Regions from separate parts of the Pectobacterium punjabense genome, predicted to be linked through region 1. Evidence: predicted binding sites of a transcription regulator. Region 1 holds the regulator's gene; each other region holds the start of a gene.
What was found. Region 1 encodes PurR, which represses purine synthesis genes. Its sites were predicted from a motif close to CANGCAAACGTTTGCNTG; they were not measured.
Positions count from the first base shown of each region.

Region 2: a site for PurR is predicted at 5,865-5,882, ahead of purM (phosphoribosylformylglycinamidine cyclo-ligase). Genes of this name have one in related genera too.
Region 3: a site for PurR is predicted at 3,195-3,212, ahead of E2566_RS03765 (NCS2 family permease). Genes of this name have one in related genera too.
Region 4: a site for PurR is predicted at 3,674-3,691, ahead of purH (bifunctional phosphoribosylaminoimidazolecarboxamide formyltransferase/IMP cyclohydrolase). Genes of this name have one in related genera too.

Region 1 is NZ_CP038498.1:2,724,245-2,731,785, forward strand. It holds gene E2566_RS12250 (DUF1289 domain-containing protein) at 1-38, opposite strand, end outside; gene gloA (lactoylglutathione lyase) at 340-747, shown strand; gene rnt (ribonuclease T) at 894-1,565, shown strand; gene E2566_RS12265 (Grx4 family monothiol glutaredoxin) at 1,673-2,023, opposite strand; gene E2566_RS12270 (C40 family peptidase) at 2,363-3,214, shown strand; gene cydH (cytochrome bd-I oxidase subunit CydH) at 3,304-3,393, opposite strand; gene purR (HTH-type transcriptional repressor PurR) at 3,786-4,811, shown strand; gene cfa (cyclopropane fatty acyl phospholipid synthase) at 5,128-6,279, shown strand; gene E2566_RS12290 (riboflavin synthase subunit alpha) at 6,341-6,976, opposite strand; gene E2566_RS12295 (MATE family efflux transporter) at 7,225-7,541, shown strand, end outside.
Region 2 is NZ_CP038498.1:1,398,870-1,406,410, forward strand. It holds gene E2566_RS06195 (SDR family oxidoreductase) at 1-215, opposite strand, end outside; gene tesA (multifunctional acyl-CoA thioesterase I/protease I/lysophospholipase L1) at 244-927, opposite strand; gene ybbA (putative ABC transporter ATP-binding protein YbbA) at 850-1,581, shown strand; gene ybbP (putative ABC transporter permease subunit YbbP) at 1,578-4,007, shown strand; gene purN (phosphoribosylglycinamide formyltransferase) at 4,093-4,731, opposite strand; gene purM (phosphoribosylformylglycinamidine cyclo-ligase) at 4,731-5,768, opposite strand; gene upp (uracil phosphoribosyltransferase) at 6,106-6,732, shown strand; gene uraA (uracil permease) at 6,948-7,541, shown strand, end outside.
Region 3 is NZ_CP038498.1:827,839-835,379, reverse strand. It holds gene E2566_RS03770 (Na+/H+ antiporter) at 1-1,407, opposite strand, end outside; gene E2566_RS03765 (NCS2 family permease) at 1,699-3,066, opposite strand; gene lpxP (kdo(2)-lipid IV(A) palmitoleoyltransferase) at 3,972-4,895, opposite strand; gene E2566_RS03755 (DUF1176 domain-containing protein) at 5,274-6,341, shown strand; gene E2566_RS03750 (YybH family protein) at 6,449-6,841, opposite strand.
Region 4 is NZ_CP038498.1:290,671-298,211, reverse strand. It holds rRNA gene E2566_RS01360 (23S ribosomal RNA) at 1-1,205, opposite strand, end outside; tRNA gene E2566_RS01355 (tRNA-Ala) at 1,423-1,498, opposite strand; tRNA gene E2566_RS01350 (tRNA-Ile) at 1,541-1,617, opposite strand; rRNA gene E2566_RS01345 (16S ribosomal RNA) at 1,691-3,228, opposite strand; gene purH (bifunctional phosphoribosylaminoimidazolecarboxamide formyltransferase/IMP cyclohydrolase) at 3,834-5,423, shown strand; gene purD (phosphoribosylamine--glycine ligase) at 5,441-6,727, shown strand; gene E2566_RS01330 (DUF1481 domain-containing protein) at 6,932-7,541, opposite strand, start outside.

The DNA.
Region 1 (7,541 bases):
GGATTAGGGACAACAAAGAGTTCAAGTTGCTCTGGCACACCACCTCCCGCTACAACTCTATTTATTGAAGCCCTGTTCTTTACTGCTGGCAAGCCCAAACAGACCGTCACAATGAAAATAATTAGATAACCATTGTAATCACTGACGATTTTTTTATGCGTCAGGCGGCCTAAAATCCCCTGACTACGCCATTACCCCCCTCCTGTTGGTACGTTTTAACACAAACCTCACCATAGTGTCGCATTTAGTGTCGCATTTTTAGCACCATCCCAACAGCTTGGACTCACCAGAGCCACAACGCTATACTTCCCTTTTGTTGCACTTTTTAACGAGGGCATTATGCGTTTACTTCATACCATGCTACGTGTTGGCGATTTACAACGTTCTATCGATTTCTATACCCAGATTCTGGGAATGCGCGTACTCCGCACCAGCGAGAATACCGAATACAAATACACACTGGCTTTCGTCGGTTATACCGAAGAGAGCGAGGGTGCAGTTATCGAGCTGACCTACAACTGGGGCGTCGACAGCTACGATCTGGGCAACGCCTATGGCCATATCGCGTTGGGCGTTGACGATGTTGCCGCAACCTGTGAGCGTATCCGTAAAGCTGGCGGTAATGTGACGCGTGAAGCGGGTCCGGTCAAAGGCGGTACGACCGTTATCGCATTCATCGAAGATCCAGACGGTTATAAAATCGAATTGATCGAAAACGCCCATGCTGGCAACGGCATCGGTCACTAATACTCCGCATTCTACAGGTGCTGCATCGGCACCTGTTCTCCCCCTTCTTCTGCTACCGCCACCGGTTGAAAGGTAACGGGCATGCTGCATCTCCGGCCAAAATTTGCCATAATGCGCGCTGCGTTTTGCTGACAATTAAGAGACAAATGGCTGATAAAAGTGATCTGAACGCCCTGAGCGGCCGTTTTCGTGGGTTTTATCCAGTAGTGATTGATGTTGAGACTGCCGGATTTAATGCGAAAACTGATGCCTTGCTGGAAGTCGCAGCAGTAACATTAAAAATGGATCAAGACGGTTGGTTACAGCCAGATGAAACGCTACATTTTCACATTGAGCCATTCGAAGGCGCGATTCTGGAACCTGCGGCACTGGCGTTCAACGGCATTGACCCCACCAACCCGCTACGTGGTGCGGTGAGCGAATACGATGCGCTGCACGAAATTTTCAAAGTCGTGCGTAAAGGGATTAAAGATCAGGGCTGTAACCGTGCGATTATCGTGGCACATAATGCCACCTTCGATCACAGCTTTATGGCAGCGGCAGCGGATCGTTGTAGCCTGAAACGTAACCCGTTCCATCCTTTCGCCACATTCGATACCGCCGCCCTTAGCGGACTGGTTTTAGGCCAAACGGTTCTGGCTAAAGCCTGTATTACCGCTGGCATTGCGTTTGATTCCAGCCAGGCGCACTCCGCGCTGTATGACACCAATCAGACCGCGTTATTGTTCTGTGAGTTGGTTAACCGCTGGAAACGTCTGGGAGGATGGCCGCTTGCGCTGGAAGAAAGCTCTCTCGAAGATACATCAGCCGAAGACTAAGAAAACGCGAAAGCTAATCGTAAAAAAACGGGTGCCATAGCACCCGCTGGGAATATTCACGCTCGCATCATAACCGTACTGAGATTGTTATTGCGTGTGGTGCAACATTACTCCTGATCGGCCTGCTGCGCTTTGTATTTATCAGCCGTTTCTTTGATCAGCTGTTGCAGTTCGCCACGCTGAAACATTTCAACCACGATATCACAACCGCCAACCAGTTCCCCATCCACCCACAGCTGTGGGAATGTCGGCCAGTTCGCGTATTTCGGCAGTTCAGCTCGAATATCCGGGTTCTGTAAAATATCAACATAAGCAAAACGTTCGCCACATGAAGACAATGCCTGGACGGTCTGTGCAGAAAAACCGCAGCTTGGCAATTTTGGGGAACCTTTCATGTACAGCAGAATCGGGTTTTCAGCAATTTGGCGCTGAATTTTTTCAATTGTCGGTGTCGTCATCTTCTTGCTTCCTTAAACCTATAGGATGGCTAACGTCCAAAACGCTAGCCATGAGTCGCCGTCAAAGTGTTACGACAGCGACATTGACTCAATGATATTGTACCGATGCCAATAGCCACAAAAAAACGCCATTTTTTGTAGGGTTATTTTTCTACTGATTATTCATCATTGATGAAATCAACGCCAGAAAACGCTGATAAATCAGACGAAAAAACAACTATTAACGTTTTTTCACTATTCTGTATGAATAAAGCGGCCATGCCCACTTTTTTATGACGCCGTTTTCAGGAATACTGTGCGGATTGAGCGAGTTAAGGATTATGTTCGGTCACTTTTATTATGCGCTTATTTATTACTCTTTTTATATTATTTTTCAGTAACCTATCCCTGAACGTCGTTCAGGCTGCGCCGCATACCCCGCATTCTACGCCGAAGAAAAGCGCCGTTGAAGAAACGAATAAGAAAAGCCGTCAAACAAAGGGTAATGCTAAGTCACCAGCGCCAATCAAAAGCAAAAAGCCAGAACCTGCCACCGTCAGCAATAAATCCAAACCCCGTACGGCTAACAAACCGGTAGAAAAGAAGCCATCCCGGACGCAAAGCAGCACACCTGCGCTAGTGAAAAAAAACCTTAAAAAGCTGAAGCCTGAAGACGACAGGCAGACCATTGCACAGGCCAGAGTCAAAACCGGGCTGAAGAAGACAGCACTCAAAGGAAAAGTGGATAAAAATCCAGCGCCCACAGAAAAGGGCATGACACTGAGCGCAGCGCATAAAAAACGCTATCAACACGCCAAAACGACCGCAATGAATAAACTGATGAGCCAGATCGGTAAACCTTACCACTGGGGCGGATCGTCTCCTTTTACTGGTTTCGACTGTAGCGGGCTGGTCTATTACGCCTATAAAGACGTCGTTAAGATCCAAATCCCTCGTACCGCGAACGAAATGTACCATCTGCGTGATGCCGCGCCGATTAAAAAGAGTGAGCTGGAAAGTGGCGACCTGGTCTTTTTCCGCATCAACAATCGTGGGGCTGCCGATCACGTCGGGGTGTATCTGGGGGAAGGCAAATTTATCCAGTCACCGCGTACAGGTTCAGATATTCGTATCAGCAAGCTAAGTGAAGATTATTGGCAGGAGCACTATGTTGGGGCGCGTCGCGTGGTGACGCCACAGACCATTCGTTAAGCGATAGCACGCCGAACAGAAGCGTATTCAGACACGTTTTGTGCAATAAACCTGTCTGAATACCTAACCTGCGCAAAAAGCACTGAAGGTTAGTTCAACACCGCAATGAAACTAAACGCGATGATCACAGCCAACGAGCCAACCGTTGTCAGCAAAGACATCTTCAGATCTGTATCCATAAACCACTCCTTATTAGCAAACAAATTTCATCTGAAACTTCATCTGAAAAAAAAGACACCATCATTCACAGCCGAACCCACGTAGACAGTTAAAGCTACAAATAATAGGGTTATTACGATTCTTTCATAATTCTAGCGAAAAATCTCCGACGGATGCATCACTAATAGTATAAATTAGCCCTTTCACTTTCATGATAAATCGGACACAATCCGCTGTTTATGAAAGCGCTGCGTGCCAGTCGAAAAACGTCAAGCCAGATCCCTTCGGTATAACATTCGGCATTCTCCTTCTGAAATCCTGTTTTTTAGCTTAGAAGAAGAACTTTAAACGTAGGCAAACGATTAACAATATACTTACGTCTGTAACAGGTAAGTTCAGGAGTCATTTTTAGATGGCAACGATTAAAGATGTGGCAAAACGTGCTGGCGTTTCCACCACAACCGTATCGCACGTGATCAATAAAACACGTTTCGTCGCCGAAGAGACTAAGGCAGCCGTCAGGGCAGCAATCAAGGAATTGCACTATTCGCCTAGCGCCGTCGCCCGCAGCCTCAAAGTTAATCACACCAAATCTATCGGCTTGCTGGCTACATCCAGCGAAGCGCCCTATTTCGCCGAGATCATTGAAGCGGTCGAAAACAGCTGTTATGCCAAAGGCTACACGCTGGTACTGTGTAATTCTCATAACGATATCGGCAAACAACGCGCTTATCTCTCGATGCTGGCGCAAAAACGCGTCGACGGTCTGCTTGTGATGTGTGCCGAGTACCCGCCAGAGTTATTGGGCATGCTGGAAGATTATCGCAGCATTCCCATGGTCGTCATGGACTGGGGCCAAATGCACAGCGATTTCACCGATACCATCATCGATAACGCCTTTGAGGGCGGCTATATGGCAGGCCGCTATCTGATTGAACGCGGCCATCGGGATATTGGTGCCATCCCCGGAATACAAGAGCGCAACACGGGTAACGGGCGCTACCTTGGCTTTTTAAAAGCCTTAAAAGAAGCCGACATTACCGTACGCGACGAATGGGTCGTGCGGGGCGATTTCGAACCGGAATCCGGCTACAAAGCCATGCATCAGATCCTCGCACAGAAACAGCGGCCAACGGCCGTATTCTGCGGCGGCGATATCATGGCAATGGGTGCTATTTGTGCGGCTGACGAACTGGGTTTGCGCGTGCCACAGGATATTTCGGTGATCGGTTATGACAACGTGCGCCACGCGCGTTTCTTTACGCCTGCGCTGACCACCATCCACCAGCCAAAGGAGCGTCTGGGACAGTCCGCTTTCGCGATGCTGCTGGATCGCATTACCAGTAAGCGGGAAGATGCACACGTCATTGAAGTGCACCCAACGCTGATTGAACGTCGCTCAGTTGCCGACGGCCCGTTCCTCGATTACCGCCGCTAACCTCGGCGACTCAACATAGACCGATTTTTCTTATTCCCACCCGCTTTCCTTGTCTGCTTCAGCCAATTTCCTTGTGTGCTGGCTGAAGCAGATTTAAACTGAAAACTGCGTTTCACTTTCACTGATAAAACCCAGAATAGCGATAGCCGCACGTAAGCGGATACGCGTTCTTCTTGCCTATAAGCGCATTAACTACCTGCTTATTAGCGCATTTCTTCTTCCTTTTTCTCTGGTGACAGCTGGTACATCATCTGCGGTAAGTGCTGTCCAGGTATGTTTTTCCATACTTTCACACGTGAAAAATTTAGGAGACATGATGGGTACACCTTATGCGAAAGAGCAGCATAGCCATACCACGCCCTGGTTGAAAATCATGCAAGACAGGTTGAATACGGCGGGTATCACTATTAACGGCACTCGCCCTTTTGATATCTGCGTTAACCACCCTGGTTTTTTTAAACGCGTCTTGCGGGAAGGTTCGCTGGGATTAGGGGAGAGCTATATGGACGGATGGTGGGAGTGTGAACGGCTGGATATGTTTTTCCATCTTGTCCTACGTGCAGGGCTAAAGGACACACTCCCTCGCCGTTTGCACGATCTTATGCGAATCGCCACTGCCCGCATCACGAATTTGCAATCCCGCCGACGCTCTCGAGTCGTCGGCGAATTGCATTACGATCTGGGTAATGACCTTTTTTCCCTCATGTTGGACCCTTACATGCAATATTCCTGTGCCTACTGGAAACAGGCACAAACGCTGGAACACGCGCAGGAAGATAAACTCACGATGATTTGTGAAAAACTCCAGCTTAAACCCGGCATGACACTGCTGGATATCGGCTGTGGCTGGGGCGGGCTTGCTGAGTTCGCGGCGCGTCGCTACGGGGTTTCCGTTTACGGTATCACCATTTCCCGAAAACAGCAGACGCTGGCACAACAGCGCTGCCTGGGACTGGATGTCATCATCAAACTACAGGATTACCGCGATCTCGATCGGCACTTTGACCGCGCGGTGTCAGTAGGTATGTTTGAACACGTAGGGCCACGCAACTATGATAACTACTTTCGTATTGTACGCCGCAGCCTAAAGCCCAATGGGCTGTTCCTGCTGCATACTATCGGTGCTAATTCAACCGATTCACGCCTCGATCCCTGGATTCATAAATACATCTTCCCCAACGGCTGCATTCCATCCGTTGTGCACATTGCGCAGGCGAGTGAGCCTGACATGGTGATGGAAGATTGGCACAATTTCGGTGTTGATTACGATCGCACATTAATGGCATGGCATACGCGCTTTCAACAAGGATGGCCGCAGCTTGCCACACACTACTCTGAACGTTTTCGTCGGATGTTCAGCTACTATTTGAATGCGTGTGCCGGAGCATTCAGAGCAAGAGAGCTTCAGCTCTGGCAGATCGTCTTCAGCAGGGATGGAATAGACGGCGGGTTGCGTGTTTCTCGCTAACAGAAAAGAAAAAACCGGACGATGTTGCTCGTCCGGTTTACAAAAAATAGGGAATGCAGCATTACTCTTCTTTACCGAGGTCGTTCACCTGTTTACTGGCTAACACGCGCTCGACGGTATCCACCACGGCCTGTGTTTGCGGGTCGATCTCAATATTGATGCGATTGCCCAAACGCTTCAGCCCCAACGTTGTGCGGTTCAGCGTTTCTGGAATTAAATGCACACAGAAGCGCCCGCGGGTCACCTCGCCCACCGTCAGGCTGATACCGTCAATCCCGACAAAACCTTTATGCAGCACGTATTTCATCAGCGCTTCATCTGCCAGACGGAACCAAATTTGATGGTTGTTCTCTGAAACCTGAATCTTGACCACTTCCGCCGTACACATAATGTGGCCCGACATCACATGTCCACCGATCTCATCACCGAATTTCGCCGCCCGCTCAATATTCACGACATCGCCTTCATGAATATCACCCAGATTCGTTAGCCGCAGCGTTTCTTTCATGAGATCAAAACTGACACGATCGCCATCAATAGCCGTCACCGTCAGGCAACAGCCGTTGTGCGCCACCGATGCACCGAGCGCGAGCCCTGGCAACAGGTCGGGAGGAAGTTGAATAACGTGAGTACGAAAATTGGATTTTTCTTCAATTGACACCACAGGTGCGGTGCCCTGAACAATACCGGTAAACATGCGGTTTGCCTCTTAAAAACAAAGAAATGACGCTGTGCAGTGTGCACGATATTCCACGGAAAACCAAACCGGAATACCGAACGTCAAACGCTATCGAAACCGCAGCGTAACAAAAAGAATATATTCTCTTTCATGCTGGTTTACTTTTATTAAGTCGTTACAATAACACGCTCATTTTGTTCTTGACGTTTTTCACATCCAAATTATTCATCCCGCTAGCAAAATTAAGTCATTCAAGGAAGGTATCCGTGCAACAGTATCTGACAGAAGCGCGTAAATTATCGGCGCTTGCTGTTCCTGTCATTATTGCGCAAGTGTCCCAAACATCAATGGGGGTGGTTGACACCATCATGGCAGGTGCTTATAGCGCCACCGATATGGCCGCCGTCGCAGTCGGGACGTCGATTTGGCTACCCGCCATTCTTTTCGGCCACGGTCTGCTGTTGGCGTTAACGCCTGTTGTTGCACAGCTCAACGGTTCCGGCCGTCGCGATCGCATCTCTCATCAGGTACGACAATCTTTTTTCCTGGCCGCCATTATTTCTCTGCTGACAATGTTGGTGCT
Region 2 (7,541 bases), 1.3 Mb from region 1:
TCGGTCAGTCTGATCACCTCCGCTGCGGCCTGTTCAACGCTGGCGTTGTCATCCAGATCGAGCGCTATGGTTTCCAAACCCAATGCGGTCAGACGCGCGATATCCTCTGCGCGGCGGCAGGCCGCGATCACGCGATAGCCGCGTTTTTGCAAATCCTGTGCGGCAATCAGGCCAATGCCGCTAGAGCAACCGGTAATGAAGACCGTTTTTTGCATAACTTTACCTAATTCAAAAGCCTATTTATTAAGACTCATGGTTAACTAAGGGTTCCAGCTGCTTCGCCATCCATTCTGCGATAAACGGTTGGGCATCACGGGTTGGATGGATGCCATCTTCCATCATCCATTCGGGTTTAAGATACACCTGCTCCATAAAGAAAGGCAGCAGAGGAAGCGCAAACTGCTCCGCGAGTTTGGGGTAGATATTGCTGAATGACTCGGTGTAGCGGCGGCCATAGTTGGTCGGCAAACGAACCTGCATGAGCAGCGGCTGGGCGTTAGCCTGTTTGACTAGCGTAATGATTTTTGCCAGATCTTGCTCGATATTGGCTGCCGGAAACCCTCGAAGCCCGTCATTGCCGCCCAGTTCAATCAGCACCCAGCGTGGCTGGTGCTGTTTTAGCAGAGCAGGAATACGAGCCAGCCCTTGTGCGGTGGTGTCACCGCTAATGCTGGCGTTAACCACCGCGATGCCTTTTTTCTGCGTCTGCCACTGGGTGTTCAGCAGCGTTGGCCACGCGTTAGCAGCCGGCATCTGGTAGCCCGCACTGAGGCTATCACCCAGAATTAATAATGTGTCAGCGGCGAAAGCGCGTACGCTGCATAATCCCAGAAGCAAAAGGACGAAAACATGTTTGCGAAGACCAGCCCAGCGAGTGCTACGCCAAGCAAAACTGCGCACGTAGAAAACATTCTTGAAGTTCATCATCTTAGTAAGCACGTTGGTCAAGGAGAGAATCGGCTTTCCATCCTTACCGGAGTTGAGCTTATTGTCAAACCTGCGCAGACAATTGCCCTGATTGGCGAATCTGGTTCGGGGAAGTCAACCTTGCTGGGGATTTTGGCTGGTCTGGATGATGGCACAGAAGGGGATGTGAGCCTGATGGGCAAATCGCTGAATGCGCTGGATGAAGAAGGCCGCGCGGCGCTACGTGCCCAGCATGTCGGTTTTGTTTTTCAGTCTTTTATGCTGGTACCGACGCTGAATGCATTGGAGAACGTACAGTTACCCGCGTTGCTGCGCGGTGAAAGCGACAGCCACAGCCGTGGGCAAGCTGAACAACTTCTGCAACAGCTTGGGCTAGGCGAGCGCTTACATCATCTTCCTGCTCAGTTGTCTGGCGGTGAACAGCAGCGTGTGGCGCTGGCGCGTGCGTTCAGCGGTCGGCCTAATGTGTTGTTTGCCGATGAACCCACCGGGAATCTGGATCGTAAAACCGGTGAACGCATCGTTGATTTGCTGTTTTCTCTCAATCGTGATTATGCCACGACGCTGATTTTGGTGACGCACGATGAGCAACTGGCGGCGCGCTGTGAGCGACGCCTGCGGTTAGTCGACGGCAAGCTGCGGGAGGATGCATGATCTGGCGGTGGTTCTGGCGCGAATGGCGCTCTCCTTCCTTATTGATTGTCTGGCTGGCGTTAACGTTGGCAGTAGCCTGCGTGCTGGCGTTGGGTACGATCAGCGACCGTATGGAAAAAGGTCTTAGTCAGCAGAGCCGTGATTTTCTGGCGGGTGACCGCGTGCTGCGTGCGTCACGGCCTGTTGCGGAAACCTGGCTTCTGGACGCGCAACAGCGCGGGTTGACGCTCAGCCGCCAGATCTCTTTCATGACCATGACGTTCGCAGGCGATACGCCGCAGCTGGCGCAGGTCAAAGCTACCGACCAGCGCTATCCGCTGTATGGCAATTTGCAGACGCGTCCTGAAGGGCTGCATGCTGAAGCGGGAACGGTGCTGGTAGCGCCGCGCCTGCTGGCGTTACTTGGGCTGAAAGTCGGTGACATGCTGGACGTTGGCGATACCTCGCTACGTATCAGCGGTGAACTGATTCAGGAACCGGATTCCGGTTTTAATCCGTTCGAAACCGCGCCGCGTATTCTGATGAATCTGGACGATGTCGAGAAAACCGGTGCGATTCAGCCGGGGGGCCGCATTACCTGGCGCTACATGTTTTCCGGTGATGAGAAGCAAATTAGTGAATTTAGCAACTTCATCAAGCCACAGCTCAAGCCCGATCAGCGCTGGTATGGCATGGAGGATTCTGAAGGTGCGCTGAGCCAGTCGTTAAAGCGGTCACAGCAGTTCCTGTTGCTGTCGGCGCTGCTGACGCTGCTGTTGTCTATCGCTGCCGTTGCCGTGGCGATGGGGCATTACTGCCGCAGCCGTTATGACTTGGTCGCTATCCTGAAAACGCTGGGCGCAGGTAAACAAGCGCTGAGGCGCTTAATCATCGGCCAGTGGCTCTCTGTGCTCGGGCTGGCAGCGGTTTGCGGTAGCGTGCTTGGTCTGGGCTTTGAAGCGCTGTTGATGAAAATGCTGGCGCCGGTGCTACCCGCCGCACTGCCAGCATCCGGGCTATGGCCATGGGTGTGGGCGCTGGGGTCGCTAGTGCTGATTTCACTGCTGGTTGGGCTACGTCCGTATCGACTGCTGCTGGCGACACAGCCGCTGCGTGTGCTACGTCAGGATGTGGTGGCGAACGTGTGGCCGCTGCGTTACTACCTGCCGATTGTTCTACTTATTGTCGTCGGTCTGCTTGCGGTGTTGTCCGGCGGCGGTGTGCTGCTGTGGTCGCTGCTCGGCGGTGTGGCGGTACTGTCGCTACTGTTGGGCGTTATCGGCTGGGGCGGGCTGCTACTGTTACGGCGTTTGACGGTGAAACGACTGGCGTTGCGTTTGGCTATTAATCGTCTGTTGCGTCAGCCGTGGTCGACACTCAGTCAACTGGCCGCGTTTTCGCTGTCTTTCATGCTCTTAGCGTTGCTACTGGTGATGCGCGGCGATTTACTGGATCGCTGGCAGCAGCAGTTGCCACCGGGCAGCCCGAACTATTTCCTGCTGAACATCACGGCGGAACAGGTGCCGCAGGTGAGGGACTTCCTCTCTCAGCATAACGTGATGCCAGAGCAGTTCTTCCCGATTATTCGTGCGCGGCTGACGGAAATTAATCAACAGATTGCGACGGAAGTGATCCATGAGGACGATCCGGGCGGCAACACGGTGAACCGTGAACTGAACCTAACCTGGATGAACGGGATTCCGCAGCACAACGTACTGGTGGAAGGGGAAGCACCCAAGGCGGGTGAAGTCTCGATGGAAGCGAAAGAAGCCAAAGAGATGGGGATCAAGATTGGCGATACGTTGACCTTTACTGGTGATACGCAGCCGTTTAGCGCTACGGTAACCAGTTTCCGTCAGGTGGATTGGGAAAGCTTGCGTCCGAACTTCTTCTTTATTTTCCCCGTAGGGGCGTTGGATAACCAGCCGCAATCCTGGCTGACCAGCTTCCGCTACGATGGCGATGAGAAGATGATTACCCAACTGAATCGCCAGTTCCCGACGGTGAGCGTGCTGGATATCGGCAGTATTCTGCGTCAGGTTGGGCAGGTCTTGCAGCAGGTAAGCCGTGCGCTGGAAATTATGGTCATTCTGGTGTTGTTCTGCGGTGTATTGCTGCTGCTGGCACAAATTCAGGTCGGGATGCGTCAACGGCGTCAGGAACTGATGGTGTACAGAACGCTTGGCGCCGGATTACGCCTGCTGCGCACCACGTTGTGGTGTGAGTTTGCGGTACTGGGGCTGGTGGCAGGAACGGCGGCGGCGATTGGCGCAGAATCGGCTTTGTGGCTATTGCAGCGTAAGGTCTTTAACTTTGCCTGGGAACCGAATATCACGATGTGGATAACGCTCCCGTTAATCGCGGCGTTCCTGCTGTCGCTCTGCGGCGGCTGGCTGGGACTACGACTCTTACGCGGTAAAGCCCTGTTCCGCCAGTTCGCTGGGTAACGGACGAAAAACAGGCCGGGGGAACCGGCCTGTTTACGTTTGGAAAAGAAAGAACAATGTTTTGCGCGCGTGATTTGGGAAAGCGTTACTCGGCGGCATAACCCTGTGGAGGAATACGCACGCTGTCCAACCAGGCTTCATTTTCGCGCATCACCAATCGACCGTTCAGGAACCAGTTAATGACCATCGGATAAATCGTGTGCTCATGCGTCTTCACGCGTTCGCTTAGACTTTCTTCCGTATCGTCACTAAATACTGGCACTTTCGCTTGCAGAATTAGCGGGCCGCCATCCAGTTCATCGGTGACAAAATGCACGGACGTGCCGTGTTCCCGATCGCCGTTTTCCAGCGCTTTGCGGTGCGTATGCAATCCAGGATATTTCGGCAGCAGGGACGGGTGAATATTCAGCATTTTGCCTGCGAATTGCGCGACAAATTCCGGGCTGAGGATGCGCATATAGCCTGCTAAGACCACCAGCGCCGGTTCATATTGCTCAATTTCATTTGCCAGTGCCGCATCAAATGCAGCGCGGTCGGCAAAATCTTCAGGGTTCAAGACGCACGTAGGAATATCCGCATTCTGTGCGCGTTCTAGCCCGTAAGCCTCCGCATTATTACTGAATACGGCGACGATCTTTCCTTTAAGGCGCCCGTTCTTACAGGCGTCAATTAACGCCTGTAAGTTGCTTCCATGACCTGAAATCAGCACAACGATGTTTTTCATCAGTTAATAACCACTGCGTCTCCGGCATCGGTTTGAGTAATGACGCCGATTTTCCATGCGTTTTCGCCGCTGCTGTTGAGTAATGCAACGGCCTCGTCTGCCTGTTCGGCTGGCAGTGCGATGATCATACCAACACCGCAGTTGAAAGTACGATACATTTCATGGCGGCTGACATTACCGGCCTGTTGCAGCCAGTTAAAGACAGCAGGCCATTGCCAACTGGATTCGTCGATAGTCGCCTGCATGCCTTCTGGCAACACGCGTGGGATATTTTCCCAGAAGCCGCCGCCAGTCAGGTGAGAAATCGCGTGGACATCCACTTTCTCAATCAGGGACAGGATAGATTTCACGTAGATTTTGGTCGGTGCCAACAGGTGATCGGCCAGCGGTTTGCCTTCCAGCTCGAACTGCTCTGGATTGGTCTTGCTGACTTCAAGCACTTTACGTACCAGCGAATAGCCGTTGGAATGTGGCCCGCTGGACGCGAGGGCAACCAGAACATCGCCATTTTTGACTTTGTTGCCGTCGATGATTTCCGATTTTTCTACGACGCCGACGCAAAAACCAGCAACATCGTAGTCTTCGCCGTGGTACATGCCCGGCATTTCGGCGGTTTCGCCACCGACCAGCGCACAGCCTGATTGCTTACAGCCTTCCGCGATACCGGTAATCACGCTGGCAGCGGTATCGACATCCAATTTGCCTGTGGCGTAATAGTCGAGGAAGAACAGTGGTTCAGCACCCTGAACCACCAGATCGTTCACGCACATCGCAACCAGATCGATACCGATGGTATCGTGGCGCTTCAGATCCATCGCCAGGCGCAGTTTGGTGCCGACTCCGTCAGTGCCGGAAACCAGAATCGGTTCGCGGTATTTTTGCGGTAAGGCGCACAAGGCACCGAAACCACCCAATCCACCCATAACTTCCGGGCGACGGGTCTGTTTCACTACACCTTTAATACGGTCGACCAATGCATTGCCTGCATCGATATCCACGCCTGCGTCTTTATAGCTGAGAGAGGTTTTGTCGGTCACTGCTGAGTCCCCACGAAGGTTACGGGTCGTATTCAGAAAACACGGTATTTAGAAAACATACTGTGGTAAAAATAGTGCGCGCTAATTCTAACAGTGTAGGCAATCGTTTGCGAGTGATGAGTCATCGGCTGGCTATTTTTCGTTAATGGCGACAATTTCTCTTCTCGGTTGATCTGGATCAGGCTTAATCATATGGCGCTAAGTAAAAAAGGCGGTATAATCCCGCGATTTTTTTTACGACGGGCTCTCGTGCCCGCCGCCCTGCGGGCCGCCGCAAGCGGTGTTTAAAAACGCGTTTGGCGTTTTTGTCCGTCCACTAGCCGATGGGGAGATAATGATGAAGATCGTCGAGGTGAAACACCCGCTCGTCAAACACAAACTGGGTTTGATGCGAGAGAACGATATTAGCACGAAGCGTTTTCGTGAACTGGCTTCCGAAGTGGGAAGTTTGCTGACTTACGAAGCGACGGCTGACCTGGCAACCGAAAAAGTCACCATTGATGGTTGGTGCGGTCCGGTTGAAGTCGATCAGATCAAAGGCAAGAAAATTACCGTTGTACCCATTCTGCGTGCAGGATTGGGGATGATGGAAGGCGTGCTGGAAAATGTCCCTAGCGCGCGTATCAGCGTTGTCGGTATTTACCGTGATGAAGAGACGCTGGAGCCTGTCCCTTATTTCCAGAAGCTGGTTTCCAATATCGAAGAGCGCATGGCGCTGGTGGTTGACCCTATGCTGGCGACCGGTGGCTCGATGATCGCGACGATCGATCTGCTGAAAAAAGCAGGCTGCCACAGCATTAAGGTGCTGGTGTTGGTCGCGGCGCCAGAAGGCATTGCCGCACTGGAGAAAGCTCACCCGGATATCGAGCTTTATACTGCATCCATTGATAAAGGTCTCAACGAGCAGGGTTACATCATGCCAGGCCTGGGCGATGCGGGCGATAAAATATTTGGTACGAAATAACAGGTAAGCCGACTTATAGTCGGCTTTTTTTTGGCGTAAACCTAAGTATTGCCTATGGTGCGCCACGGCCTGTATTACGTCGCACGCGGTTCTTTTATACATCAGCAGCCAACATGTTCCTGCTTCACTACGGTGGGGCGGGATGCGTCTGGCTGTGATAATAAGTGCGGGTCTACCTGCACACACAAATAGCAACACTACAGAGGATATTGAAGATGACTCGTCGCGCCATCGGGGTGAGTGAACGACCCCCCTTGTTACAAACCATCCCGTTGAGTTTCCAGCATCTGTTCGCGATGTTTGGCGCTACCGTTCTGGTCCCCATTCTGTTCAAGATCAACCCCGCGACCGTACTGTTATTTAACGGCGTGGGTACGCTGCTTTATTTATTCATTTGTAAGGGAAAAATCCCGGCATATTTGGGGTCGAGCTTCGCATTTATTTCTCCGGTTTTACTGCTGCTGCCGCTGGGATATGAAGTCGCACTGGGTGGTTTCATTATGTGCGGCGTGTTGTTTTGTCTGGTGGCGCTGATTGTTAAGAAAGCGGGCACTGGCTGGCTGAATGTCCTGTTTCCGCCTGCGGCGATGGGGGCGATTGTCGCCGTCATCGGTCTTGAACTGGCGGGTGTTGCAGCAGGGATGGCTGGATTGTTGCCTGCCGATGGCACATCCGTTGATTCCACCGCGGTAACAATTTCTCTGGCGACGCTGGCGATCACCATTCTGGGATCGGTGCTGTTTCGCGGTTTTCTGGCGATCATCCCGATTCTGATCGGGGTACTGGCTGGCTATGCGCTGTCGTTCGCG
Region 3 (7,541 bases), 1.9 Mb from region 1:
CACTTGCTCATCGATATTTTCCTCTCGATCGGCTGCCAGACGTTCCTCCATTTTGTGCATGCTTTTGATCGCCACTTCCGCCACAGCCATACGCGCCATGCGGATTTCTTTGGCATGCGCTGCTTTGTCCGCCACCACAACACCACGCAGCAGAAACGGTAACGCCAATACGCCACAGAGCAGAGAAAACAAAATGACACCCGTGGCGATAAACACCAACTGGTAGCGTGACGGAAATGCCGTGCCATCCGTCAGCAACAGCGGAATAGACAGCACACCCGCGAGCGTAATCGCGCCTCGAACGCCGGCAAAAGACGCGATCCACAGCTCGCGTGTGGAAAATTCGGCGAAGACCATCGGACGCTTTTTCTGGATATGCGTACTGTATGTTTTCATCACCCACAGCCAGCTGAAACGTAGCAGCAGCAAGGCGCCATAGATGATTGCAATATCGGTAAATAGCATCCAGGTTTCAACCGTTGGGTCCAGCTCCGCCTGCGTAACCGAGGTTTCCAGAATGTCCGGCAATTGCAGGCCCAGCATAATGAACACCATGCCGTTGAACACAAACTCCAGCATCGACCACACGCCATTAGCACGCATCCGCATCGTTAGCGGTGCACTACGGATCACACCAGACTGGCCGATAGTCATCCCCGCCGCGACTGCCGCCAGGATACCCGACACGCCGATGTGTTCTGCAATCAGATATGACGCAAAAGGCAGCAGCAACAGCAACACAATCTGCGTTGCTGCATCATCACCGCTCCAGCGGCTAATAACGCGCAGCGATTTACCGAATATCCAGGTCACGCCGACGCCCGCCAGCAACCCACCTAGCGCTACCTGCATAAATTCCAGCGTCGCACCGGACACCGTAAACACCATGGTGCCCATCGCAATCGCGACGGCAAACTTCAACGACACCAGGCCTGACGCATCGTTCATCAACGCTTCGCCCTGCAAAATGCCCATTAGCTTTTTCGGAATGCGGCCTTCTCCAACAATGCCAGACAGCGCGACGGCGTCCGTTGGCGACAACACCGCAGCCAACGCGAAAGCCGCGATCAGCGGCATGCCCGGCACCATCCAGTAGATGAAATAGCCGATGCCCACTACGGTAATCAGCACCAGTACCAGTGCCAGGCCAATAATTTCCCGACCGTGCTTCAGGAACTCACGCGTGGGCGTTTTCCAGCCGTCGGCAAACAACAGCGGTGGAATGAAAAGCACCATAAACAGCTCAGGATTGAAATCAACATGTAAACCGAACTGGGGCCAGGCAAGGATGGCACCAAGCGCGATTTGCATTAAAGGCAGAGGAATTTGAAAAGGTAAAATGCGGGTAACCACCCCGGAAAGGGAGACAACCAGGGTCAAAATAAGAATCGTAAAAAATATTTCCATGCTTTCCTTAGACGTACTCCTAAATCAAAAAATTCTGCCTGTTAGCACATAAACACCCCTTCCATATTTAGCGCATTTAGCCCGGTATGAAAATGGGTTTTTGGTCGAAAAACCTAAATTAATAACAAGGTTGATTATCACACAAAAAACTTAAACCCAAAGCCAATAAAAAGGCCTATAAACACCTATTCTGGAGGCATACCACGAGGAACGAAGAGGAAAAGAGAGAAGAAAGGAAAACGCGCGGAACAAACCTTCGGGACGGTGCCCGAAGGTTTATAGAAAAACGACTTACAGAGCCCAGCCGCCAGCGTAGAACACCACCAGAGCCACAGCGATAACCACTGTACCGATGTTCAGTTTACGCCATTCGCCGGAAAAGATGCGACCTAATACCAGTGCGCCAAAACCCAGCATGATACCGGTCACGATGTTACAGGTCAGTACGATAAATACAGCACAGACCAGACCAGACATCGCATCTACGAAGTCATCAAAATTCAGTTTGGATACGTTGCCCAGCATTAGCAGGCCAACATACATCAGCGCAGGAGCGGTAGCATAACCGGGAACCAGATACGCTAACGGCGACACAAACAGCAACAGCAGGAACAGCACGCCGACAACCGTTGCTGTTAAACCTGTTTTACCACCAGCGGCTGTACCTGCGGCAGATTCTATGTAGACTGCCGCCGGTGACGTCCCAACCAGACTAGAGAAAATGCTGCTCACGGAGTCTGCTGTCAACGCTTTGCCGCCGTTGATGATTTGCCCGTCTTTATCCAGCAGATTCGCCTGCCCGGCTACCGCACGAATCGTCCCCGTAGCATCAAACACCGCCGTCATGACCAACGCCAGTACGCTCGGCAGAACCAAAGGCTGCAACGCGCCCATGATATCCAGACTGAAGATCAGCGACGAACCGTCAGCCGCCGTCAGGCTCGGCAGTGCGAAGAAACCGGCATATTTTACATTCGGATCAAAAATCAGCCCCAGAATAGAGATCACGATGATAACCAGCAAAATACCGCCCGGTACGCGACGTTTCTCTAAACCAATGGTCGCAGCTAATCCCAGTAGGGACATTACAACAGGGAAAGAGGTAAAATTACCCAGCGCGACAGGCAGGCCATCAATCGGGTTTTTTACTACCAGTCCCACACCGTTGGCAGCAATAATCAGTAGGAACAGACCAATACCAATCCCGGTACCATGCGCCACGCCTAGCGGCAGATTACGCAAGATCCAGGAACGGATGCCGGTAACGGAAATGATGGTAAACAGTACCCCCATCAGGAAGATCGCCCCCAGCGCCACGGGAATACTGATTTGTTGCCCCAGCACCAGACTAAACGCAGTGAACGCCGTCAGAGAAATAGCACAACCAATCGCCATCGGCAGATTAGCCCACAATCCCATCAGCAGCGATCCCAGCCCAGCAACCAAACAGGTTGCAACGAACACGGCAGTTGGCGGAAACCCTGCCTTGCCCAGCATACCCGGTACGACTATCACCGAATAAACCATAGCCAGGAACGTTGTCAGACCAGCTAACACTTCCTGACGCGTGTTACTGCCACGCTGTGTAATTTTGAAAAAAGCATCAAGCGCGCCTTGCGGACGCGCCGCATTCTCTGCCTGACGGGTGGTGTTTGACATAGTGGTATCCCCTGAAATGCCATTATTATTTACGATCAATTCTGAACGGTTCTCGCAGCCTTGCCCCGCGAGCGCATTAGCACACTAATTAGCAATGAACAGAACGCGCCATGAACCCTATGGCTCCGCACGCAAACGATTAACTCGCTGGGTGCAGAACCAGAAAACGTTGCCCGATCAAAACGAGCGGTATAAAAACAAGCGGAAGTAAAACATCACCGGATAAACAGTGCCAGGTAATGCGAAGCGCACGATTATCCCGCTTCCCCCGCGCTTATTTCAACTGCTAATCGAGACAATTTACCTATCTCTATTTCACCTTCCCGTTAAGGAAATGTGCAATCGGTACAAGTACTGTGCAATCAGGCAACTCGCTGAAAACGCGCCAGTATGAATAAAAAACAGAAAGGGTTTTTAGACTGAAATCAAAACAGCGGTTTACTCCTCACAAACTGATCGTTCATTTTTTTGTGATTGCCATCACAAAAAAGTTGACCAGCCGTATCAGTGCGAGTATTCTTAAAAACGTGAACAGCATCACAGAAAACAAATTAACTAACAACGAGGAAATGACCATGAAACTGCTGAACAAAATCATCGCTATGTTTGAAAACATCAACATCAACTTTGGTACTTTTAACCAATAATTATTTAAGAATCGTGGGGATAAAAAGATGCGCGTTGTCCGCAAAATCAATCAAATATTAAAAGCGTTGGGCAAAACCTATCGCGGTGTTAACCCCCACGCTATCTTCCGTTAATCGTACTCAGTACGTTAACCACCCTAAAATGGCTGCCATCTGGCGGCCATTTTTGTTTCTGCACCAAACGTAGCAACTGTCTTGTCAGAATGGCGCCGAAGCGCCACCCCATTTCGCACATGCTTACATCATCTCACCCAATCATCAGGCGTAAAGTGATATTTCCCCTGCGGGACGCGTTTTAAAGCGGCGATGCAGCCAAAGATACTGTTCAGGCGCACGCATGATTTCTTTCTCAATCACCTTATTCATGTAACACGCCGCAGCCTGTTCATCGTGATAAGGATAATCCTGTAATTCCGGCTGAATCACCAGTTGGTAACCCAAAGCATTCGGTTTACGAATCAGCACCGTCGTCATCATTGCAGGTTTTGCCAGGCGACTGATGGTGAATGTGCCGCTAGTGGTAGCCGCGTTTTTCACGGCAAAGAATGGGGCAAAGACGCTGCCTTTAGGACCGTAATCTTGGTCGGGCGCGAACCACACCGCTTCACCACGCTTTAGCGCCTGCACCATACCGCGCAGATCTTTACGGTCAATCATCGCCTTGTTTGAACGAGAACGTCCCCAGGTTTGCACCATTTCCATCGCTTTATTATTGTGCGGGCGGTACATCGCCATCATTGGCCGACACAACCCCATCGCCCTGCCGCCCAGTTCCAGCGACATAAAGTGAATACCAATCACCATCACGCCCTGTCCTTTATCCGTAGCGTGCCGCAAATGCTCAAGCCCCGAGACATCAAACCATTGGCGCACACGACGATCGGACCAGAACCAGGCCATACCGGTTTCGACCAATGCCATGCCAAGCGACGCAAAGTTGCTATCGATCATAGCTTCTCGCTCATCGTCGGAGATTGTAGGGAAGCACAACTCAAGATTACGCCGGGCAATCGACACCCGACGCTTAAGGAAGACGCGGGATAAACGACCTGCGCTGCTCCCGAGTTTCATCAACAGCGGGTAAGGGAGCTGAACTAATAAAAACAGCACGCCCAGACCGAACCAAGTCGCCCAATAGCGCGGGTGGAGTAATGCCCTGGTAAATGTTTGCTTAATTTTCATGATACTCATCTTTAAGTGATTAACAGCGTACCGCATAAAGAGTCGTTCTCATCGCGCTACATCTATCATGACACTTATTTATAGGGATCGTTTCAGCTGTGTGGGAAACTGATTTCTGACCGTTATCACGCATGAGGTTAAAAAGCAGGATAAACATGCTGATAACGCAGAGGGGATTTTGAGCAACCGATGAACGGCCGACGGCAGCGGCATCATACCCGATTCGTTCTTAATAGAGGAGTGGCCGAACAAGAAATATTCGCAATATCACGTGGTCTAAAGCTAACATCTTGGCATATGTCAAAAAAAGCGACGGCCTTCTTTACGCTCCAAATAGGTCAAGGGTAAGCCGTAACATAACCAAGGATTTGATGGAAAATGATTTTTTCTCTCCCTTACCGCGTCAATATGTTCACTGCCCTCATCGCGGGTATCCCGGCTCTGGCATTTGCCACAACATTCACCGATAGTTCTTTCTCTCATAAAGACTGGGAAGTGGTCTGTGATAACACGCTGACGTGCCGAGCCGCCGGCTACTCATCCGAAGAGCAATACGCGGGGGACGAGCAAGATGTTCCTGGAATATCACTGCTTCTCACGCGTCATGCCGGGAAGAATACGCCCATAACGGCAGACGTCATGCTCGCTGAGGTATACCAAGCGATTCCTAAAGGCACCACGCTCACGCTAACCATTGATGGTGTGGATAAAGGCCTGCTCACCCCAATCAAAGACAATCTCTGGCAGCTCAATGAGAAACAAATTCCCAGCGTATTGCAGGCTCTAAAAGGAAGCGGGAAAGTCGCTTTTCGCCACAATGGTGCCGTTTCCGAACTGTCCGGGGCCGGTGCCTACGCCGTACTATTAAAAATGGATGAGAAACAAGGTCGCATCGGGACAACGGATGCCATCACCAAAAAAGGAAATAAAAGCAGTGAGTTACCTGCTGTAGTTGCCCCCGTTATCTACGCAGCAATCACTAAGCAGGAGGCATCGCGGACTCTGACGGATGTGGAACAATCCGTTCTCCATAAAAAGCTACTTAAAACGCTGCATAACGACTGCGATAACTTGCTGCCACAAGATGACCCACAAGCAGAACCCATTACGTTCACCCCACTGACTGACAGCCTGTCTCTGCTCAGTACCCTTTGCTGGCGCGCAGCCTATAACGAAGGCTATGCCTACTGGGTCATCGATAACACCATGCAAACTCAGCCGCAGCTCGTGACGACGGATGGCACAAATTACGAGAACGGTGAAATTACCGCAGTACATAAAGGACGCGGGCTCGCGGACTGCATGAGCTATGAATCCTGGATATGGGATGGAAAAACATTCCAGCAAAGCAGTGTATCAACCACAGGTTCATGCCGCATGATCCAACTCGGCGGCACCTGGGATTTACCCAGTTGGACAGCGACCGTCATTAAAGCAGAGAAATAAAAGAGATTGGGGTCACTCGTTGGCCTCATATCCAAACATGGGAAAGCCATCGAGGAAGACGAAAAACGCGCCAGCATCACCCTGACGCCTGAATTGACTAGACATCATCAGTCAAGAAGTGTTGTTCCATAGGAGTTATCAATTGTGCAAAGCCAGCGTCCATCAGCGTCTTTCTTGAACACGTAGGTCGCTCGTCGGGTTGTGGTGACACTATTCCCCTGATCGTCTGGGTAATGAAGCACCGTTTCCATAATCACTAAAGCGTCTCCACCACCTTCGATGACCTGCATATTTCCTTGTTCAACAACAAGTTGATTTTTAAAGTAATCGGCAATAGCGATAAACGCTTTTCTTATATCACCTTTCCCTCTTGCAACCATTCCTGGCTTGATAACAAGTGCGGCATCCTCGGCATAATAATTCATCAAGGCATCAAAATTTCGTTCAGATATTGCTTTATCACAGGCTTCAATGATTTCGCGTATCGGATGTGGTTCCATAAACACTGACCTCAGTAACGTGACGCAGAACACTCTGACGTAAAGATTCAATAGAGACGGATATTAAATCCTTCTTTCTTCATACAACGCCACAAAATAGCGAGTGATTTGTTCAACTTAATTCATCGATGACCGAGAAATCACGACCTTCTTCTCTTGAGCATGACGCGGATGTAGCCCGGCAGTTACAAATTTCATGGGTAACCATAGGGTAATATAATTGATTGTATAGCACACGGATATACACTTTTGGAATCAAGGCATTAGAAATGTTTTTGGAGCGAGTGAAGGGAGCCGAGGACAACTAGCTAACTTCTTGTTTCTTAAAGACTGATGAATCCAGTGGTTACAGTGATGGTTACACATTGAGAGGCTGACGGTCAAGACTTGAAGCACGTAATATTCCCTCTAAAGGAATAGAACTCACGGTCTGACTACCCGGCCCTTTTGGCCTGACTCAGGGTCGGGCTATGGGGACTTTTGGCTCGCTCTTTATATTAGATAGGGTCTCACATTTTTTCAGTCAAAACTCATCGTCTAAGAACCACCAGCCAAACAACAAGCGCTAACTTTAGCAGGAAGACCCCGAGATAGACTTTGTGTAGGTCCATTAGGTCCTCCTCTTTCCGCACCCATGAACTAGATTACTAGTACAAAATAAAGGCCAGATATCCAGTTAGGAAGTCTGACCAATAGTCGT
Region 4 (7,541 bases), 2.4 Mb from region 1:
CTTACAGAACGCTCCCCTACCCAACAACGCCTAAGCGTCGCTGCCGCAGCTTCGGTGCATGGTTTAGCCCCGTTACATCTTCCGCGCAGGCCGACTCGACCAGTGAGCTATTACGCTTTCTTTAAATGATGGCTGCTTCTAAGCCAACATCCTGGCTGTCTATGCCTTCCCACATCGTTTCCCACTTAACCATGACTTTGGGACCTTAGCTGGCGGTCTGGGTTGTTTCCCTCTTCACGACGAACGTTAGCACCCGCCGTGTGTCTCCCGTGATAACATTCTTCGGTATTCGTAGTTTGCATCGGGTTGGTAAGTCGGGATGACCCCCTAGCCGAAACAGTGCTCTACCCCCGAAGATGAATTCACGAGGCGCTACCTAAATAGCTTTCGGGGAGAACCAGCTATCTCCCGGTTTGATTGGCCTTTCACCCCCAGCCACAAGTCATCCGCTAATTTTTCAACATTAGTCGGTTCGGTCCTCCAGTTAGTGTTACCCAACCTTCAACCTGCCCATGGCTGAATCACCGGGTTTCGGGTCTATACCCTGCAACTTAACGCCCAGTTAAGACTCGGTTTCCCTGCGGCTCCCCTATTCGGTTAACCTTGCTACAGAATATAAGTCGCTGACCCATTATACAAAAGGTACGCAGTCACCTAACAAGTAGGCTCCCACTGCTTGTACGTACACGGTTTCAGGTTCTATTTCACTCCCCTCGCCGGGGTTCTTTTCGCCTTTCCCTCACGGTACTGGTTCACTATCGGTCAGTCAGGAGTATTTAGCCTTGGAGGATGGTCCCCCCATATTCAGACAGGATGTCACGTGTCCCGCCCTACTCATCGAACTCACAACTTGTGCATTTTTGTGTACGGGACTATCACCCTTTACTGTGCGACTTTCCAGACGCTTCCACTAACACACAAACTGATTCAGGTTCTGGGCTCCTCCCCGTTCGCTCGCCGCTACTAGGGGAATCTCGGTTGATTTCTTTTCCTCGGGGTACTGAGATGTTTCAGTTCCCCCGGTTCGCCTCATTACGCTATGTATTCACATAATGATAGTGTGTCGAAACACACTGGGTTTCCCCATTCGGGTATCGTCGGGTATAACGCTTCATATCAGCTTACCGACGCTTATCGCAGATTAGCACGCCCTTCATCGCCTCTGACTGCCTAGGCATCCACCGTGTACGCTTAGTCGCTTAACCTCACAACCCGAAGATGTCTCTTTCGATTCATCATCGCGCTGCGATTATTTGAGAGACTCATTGACAGACTGATTCACCACGACACACCCGAAGGCCGTCATGCATGTTCAGCTGTCATGTTTCAATTTTCAGCTTGTTCCAGATTGTTAAAGAGCAAAACATCGCAGTGCACCCAAACAGGTACACTCTGATGTTTTTTTATCATAACGAGTAGTTATGGTGGAGCTATGCGGGATCGAACCGCAGACCTCCTGCGTGCAAGGCAGGCGCTCTCCCAGCTGAGCTATAACCCCATCGCTACTTACAGTTACCTTAGATACCACTCATGGAAGAGTTGGTAGGCCTGAGTGGACTTGAACCACCGACCTCACCCTTATCAGGGGTGCGCTCTAACCACCTGAGCTACAAGCCTATTAAGGTATTTCTGCTCGTTATTTTCATCAGACAATCTGTGTGAGCACTTCACTTAACGCACATCTTCTTGGTAAGGAGGTGATCCAACCGCAGGTTCCCCTACGGTTACCTTGTTACGACTTCACCCCAGTCATGAATCACAAAGTGGTAAGCGCCCTCCCGAAGGTTAAGCTACCTACTTCTTTTGCAACCCACTCCCATGGTGTGACGGGCGGTGTGTACAAGGCCCGGGAACGTATTCACCGTAGCATTCTGATCTACGATTACTAGCGATTCCGACTTCATGGAGTCGAGTTGCAGACTCCAATCCGGACTACGACGTACTTTATGAGGTCCGCTTGCTCTCGCGAGGTCGCTTCTCTTTGTATACGCCATTGTAGCACGTGTGTAGCCCTACTCGTAAGGGCCATGATGACTTGACGTCATCCCCACCTTCCTCCGGTTTATCACCGGCAGTCTCCTTTGAGTTCCCGACATTACTCGCTGGCAACAAAGGATAAGGGTTGCGCTCGTTGCGGGACTTAACCCAACATTTCACAACACGAGCTGACGACAGCCATGCAGCACCTGTCTCAGAGTTCCCGAAGGCACTAAGCTATCTCTAGCAAATTCTCTGGATGTCAAGAGTAGGTAAGGTTCTTCGCGTTGCATCGAATTAAACCACATGCTCCACCGCTTGTGCGGGCCCCCGTCAATTCATTTGAGTTTTAACCTTGCGGCCGTACTCCCCAGGCGGTCGATTTAACGCGTTAGCTCCGGAAGCCACGCCTCAAGGGCACAACCTCCAAATCGACATCGTTTACAGCGTGGACTACCAGGGTATCTAATCCTGTTTGCTCCCCACGCTTTCGCACCTGAGCGTCAGTCTTTGTCCAGGGGGCCGCCTTCGCCACCGGTATTCCTCCAGATCTCTACGCATTTCACCGCTACACCTGGAATTCTACCCCTCTACAAGACTCTAGCCTGTCAGTTTTGAATGCAGTTCCCAGGTTAAGCCCGGGATTTCACATCCAACTTAACAGACCGCCTGCGTGCGCTTTACGCCCAGTCATTCCGATTAACGCTTGCACCCTCCGTATTACGCGGCTGCTGGCACGGAGTTAGCCGGTGCTTCTTCTGCGGGTAACGTCAATCGATGAGAGTATTAATCTCACCGCCTTCCTCCCCGCTGAAAGTGCTTTACAACCCGAAGGCCTTCTTCACACCGCGGCATGGCTGCATCAGGCTTGCGCCCATTGTGCAATATTCCCCACTGCTGCCTCCCGTAGGAGTCTGGACCGTGTCTCAGTTCCAGTGTGGCTGGTCATCCTCTCAGACCAGCTAGGGATCGTCGCCTAGGTGAGCCATTACCTCACCTACTAGCTAATCCCATCTGGGCACATCCGATGGCAAGAGGCCCGAAGGTCCCCCTCTTTGGTCCGAAGACGTTATGCGGTATTAGCTACCGTTTCCAGTAGTTATCCCCCTCCATCAGGCAGTTTCCCAGACATTACTCACCCGTCCGCCGCTCGTCACCCAGGGAGCAAGCTCCCCTGTGCTACCGCTCGACTTGCATGTGTTAGGCCTGCCGCCAGCGTTCAATCTGAGCCATGATCAAACTCTTCAATTTAAGATTTGTTTGATTTGCTGAACTCGTCAGCGATGCTCAAAGAATTAAAACTGTTTATTCGTAATGAATTTACTGTTGTTCACTCTTCAAGACTTTTTTATATCGTTAAGATACGGTCTTGTGAGTGCCCACACAGATTGTCTGATTATATTGTTAAAGAGCAGTGCGTTGCGGCCTTAACCGCTTCGCGAGGTGGCGTATTTTACGCTTTCCACCTTCAGAGTCAACGTTTATTTTAAAGCGTTTTCTCTTTCTTTATCGACCCGGTTGTGTGTTCACAGCGCCGTGTCGATGGAGGCGCATTATAGGGACTTCTCGACCTGCCGCAATAGGTATTTTAAAGAAAAATGACTGTTTGCTGCATTCCACAGCAAAACCCCGCCTTATACCTATTTTTGCACAAACTTATCCACAGAAAGCATTCAACTCAAAAATTGACGAGCATCACGCAAACGTTTTCGCTACAATTCACCGCGTTCAAAATCGTCGTGTTTTGGCGAACGCTAACTGAATATTTCTCTTTATTCCGCAATCATTGCTCTAACAAAGACGATATTCACATACCGTTCTTTACTGACTACCCAAATCCAGGGGATAACATCATCATGCAACAACGTCGTCCAATTCGCCGCGCTCTGCTCAGCGTTTCTGACAAAGCAGGTATTGTCGAATTTGCTCAAGCTCTGTCCCATCGTGGCGTTGAGCTCCTTTCTACTGGTGGAACCGCCCGTTTGCTGGCTGATGCTGGCTTAGCCGTGACAGAAGTCTCCGACTACACCGGTTTCCCGGAAATGATGGATGGGCGAGTAAAGACCCTGCACCCGAAAGTGCATGGTGGCATTCTGGGACGACGCGATCGGGATGATGCGATCATGGCGCAGCACGACATCGAGCCGATTGATATCGTCGTTGTGAATCTGTATCCGTTCGCTCAGACCGTCGCCCGTGAGAACTGCACATTAGAAGATGCCGTTGAGAACATCGATATCGGCGGCCCGACGATGGTCCGCTCCGCCGCCAAGAACCATAAAGATGTGGCTATCGTGGTCAAGAGCAGCGACTACAGCGCTATTATTAATGAAATCGACGCCAACGAAGGCTCATTGACCTACGAAACCCGTTTCGATTTAGCGATTAAAGCCTTCGAACACACCGCCGCTTACGACAGTATGATTGCCAACTACTTTGGCGCACTGGTTCCGCCTTACCACGGTGAAACCGATAAACCATCGGGCCACTTCCCACGTACGCTGAACCTGAACTACATCAAAAAGCAGGACATGCGCTACGGTGAGAATAGTCATCAGCAAGCAGCCTTCTATATAGAAGAGAATATTCATGAGGCCTCGGTCGCCACTTCTATACAGTTACAAGGCAAGGCGCTGTCTTATAACAACATCGCCGATACCGATGCGGCGCTGGAGTGCGTGAAGGAATTTGCCGAACCAGCCTGCGTTATCGTTAAACACGCGAACCCGTGTGGCGTAGCGATTGGCGGCTCAATTCTTGATGCCTACGAACGCGCCTATAAAACCGACCCGACATCTGCATTCGGCGGCATTATCGCCTTCAACCGCGAACTAGATGAAGAAACGGCACAGGCCATCATCAGCCGTCAGTTTGTCGAAGTCATTATTGCGCCATCTGCCAGTGATGCCGCACTGAAGGTTACCGCAGCCAAACAAAACGTACGCGTCCTGACCAGCGGTAGCTGGCAGCAACGCGTTCCGGCTCTGGATTTCAAACGCGTCAACGGTGGTTTGCTGGTACAGGATCGCGATCTGGGTATGGTCGATGCATCTCAGCTGCGTATCGTGACCGAGCGCCAGCCAAGCGAACAGGAGTTACGCGATGCCCTTTTCTGCTGGAAAGTGGCTAAATTCGTTAAATCTAATGCAATTGTATACGCACGCGACAACATGACCATCGGGATAGGTGCCGGTCAGATGAGCCGCGTTTACTCAGCGAAAATTGCCGGAATCAAAGCGGGCGATGAAGGGCTAGAAGTAAAAGGTTCTGCTATGGCCTCTGATGCGTTCTTCCCATTCCGTGATGGTATTGATGCTGCCGCAGCCGTTGGCATTACCTGTGTGATCCAACCGGGCGGGTCTATTCGTGATGATGAAGTTATTGCTGCCGCCAACGAACACGGCATTGCGATGATCTTTACCGACATGCGCCACTTCCGCCATTAATTCTGGAGCTGACCGAAATGAATATTTTAGTAATTGGTAATGGTGGGCGCGAACACGCGCTGGCCTGGAAAGCGGCACAGTCACCGCTGGTGAAACAGGTTTATGTTGCTCCAGGAAACGCGGGCACTGCACTTGAACCAGCACTGACCAACGTTGATATCGCCGCAACCGATATTCCAGCATTAGTCGCCTTTGCACAGGAAAACCACATCGATTTAACTATCGTTGGTCCAGAAACACCATTAGTTATCGGTGTTGTGGATGCGTTCCAGAGTGCAGGCCTAAAAATCTTTGGCCCAACGCAAGGTGCAGCACAGCTAGAAGGCTCGAAAGCTTTTACTAAAGATTTTCTGGCACGCCATAACATCCCATCAGCGGAATACCAGAACTTCACCGAAGTGGAACCGGCACTGGCCTATGTACGCAGCAAAGGTGCACCTATCGTCATCAAGGCAGACGGATTAGCCGCGGGCAAAGGCGTGATTGTCGCAATGACGTTGCAGGAAGCGGAAAACGCCGTTCAGGATATGCTGGCAGGTAATGCATTCGGCGATGCTGGACACCGTATCGTGGTGGAAGAGTTCCTTGATGGTGAAGAAGCCAGCTTCATCGTTATGGTGGACGGCAAGAACGTGCTGCCGATGGCAACCAGTCAGGATCATAAACGCGTTGGGGATAAAGATACGGGCCCGAACACCGGTGGAATGGGCGCTTATTCACCAGCCCCCGTCGTGACCGATGAGATCCACCAGCGTGTAATGGATCAGGTGATTTGGCCGACCGTGAACGGCATGGCTGCTGAGGGAAATACCTATGTGGGTTTCTTGTATGCCGGCCTGATGATTTCTGCCGATGGTCAACCAAAAGTGATCGAATTCAACTGTCGCTTTGGCGATCCAGAAACACAGCCAATCATGCTGCGCCTGCGCTCCGATTTGGTGGAACTGTGTCTGGCAGCCTGTGACGGCACATTGGATCAGAAAGATTCAGTCTGGGATGAGCGTCCGTCTCTGGGGGTGGTATTGGCCGCAGGAGGTTACCCGGCTGACTACAATACAGGCGATGTGATTTCTGGTTTACCGCAGCAGGATGCTGAAGATGGCAAAGTCTTCCATGCTGGTACCAAACTGAATGGTATTAATGTCGTTACCAACGGCGGGCGAGTACTGTGCGTCACTGCATTGGGTAATACCGTTGCAGAAGCGCAACAACGTGCTTATGAAATAGCCGCAGGTATTCAGTGGCAAGGCGTATTCTGTCGCAAAGACATCGGCTACCGTGCCATTGAGCGCGAGCAAGCCTGATAAACGATGATCCGATAACGATTATCGGATAAATACTGAAGCCCGGAGAAATCCGGGTTTTTTATAGTCAGTTTTATATACCCTAAATAATTCGAGTTTCAGGAAGGCGGCGAGAGAGGGAATCCCGATGAGCTTACTCAAGTAAGTGATTCGGGTGAGTGAACGCAGCCAACGCACATGCAACTTGAAGTATGACGGGTATAGCTATTTAGGCTGCCATTGGCAGACATCATCCTCCACCACCAGCAATAGCTGCGTTCCTTCGGGTGCTTCCAACCACGCTACATTGAGCGGACGCGTGGCATGAGATTTTTGCTGCGCAATCCATTCACGCGAATCGTTGTCAAAGTCAGGGCGTACCACAGTGCCATCACAGGACTGAACCTGCCCTTCCAGCCATTTCCCTTGCTTTAGCATCACCTTGCCTGCACGCAGGACATCGCTCAATTCCAGCATGCGCTTAGCATCAAACTGGTAGAGCGCAACATCATCATCGGAAACTGATTCACGCCTTTCGGCAAGTTGCCGCTGCATAAAGCTGACAGTTCCATCTTCAGCAAAGCGTAAGCGCATATCTTCTTTTTGCGTCCCGAGCTGATTACGCTGAATCTCGCGTAGCTTATCCTGCTGGAACGTATAGCGGGTCACTACCAGAGCATTGCCCTGAAGCGGGTTGTATACGGTGGCCAGCGCCGTCGTATTCTGCGCATCATCCTTACGCCAGATACGCACAATACCGCGATCGGCAACGTAACCGCTGGAGAACTCTTCCGGCGGCGCGGCGCGGTTACTGCAGGCCACCACAGCGGTAATT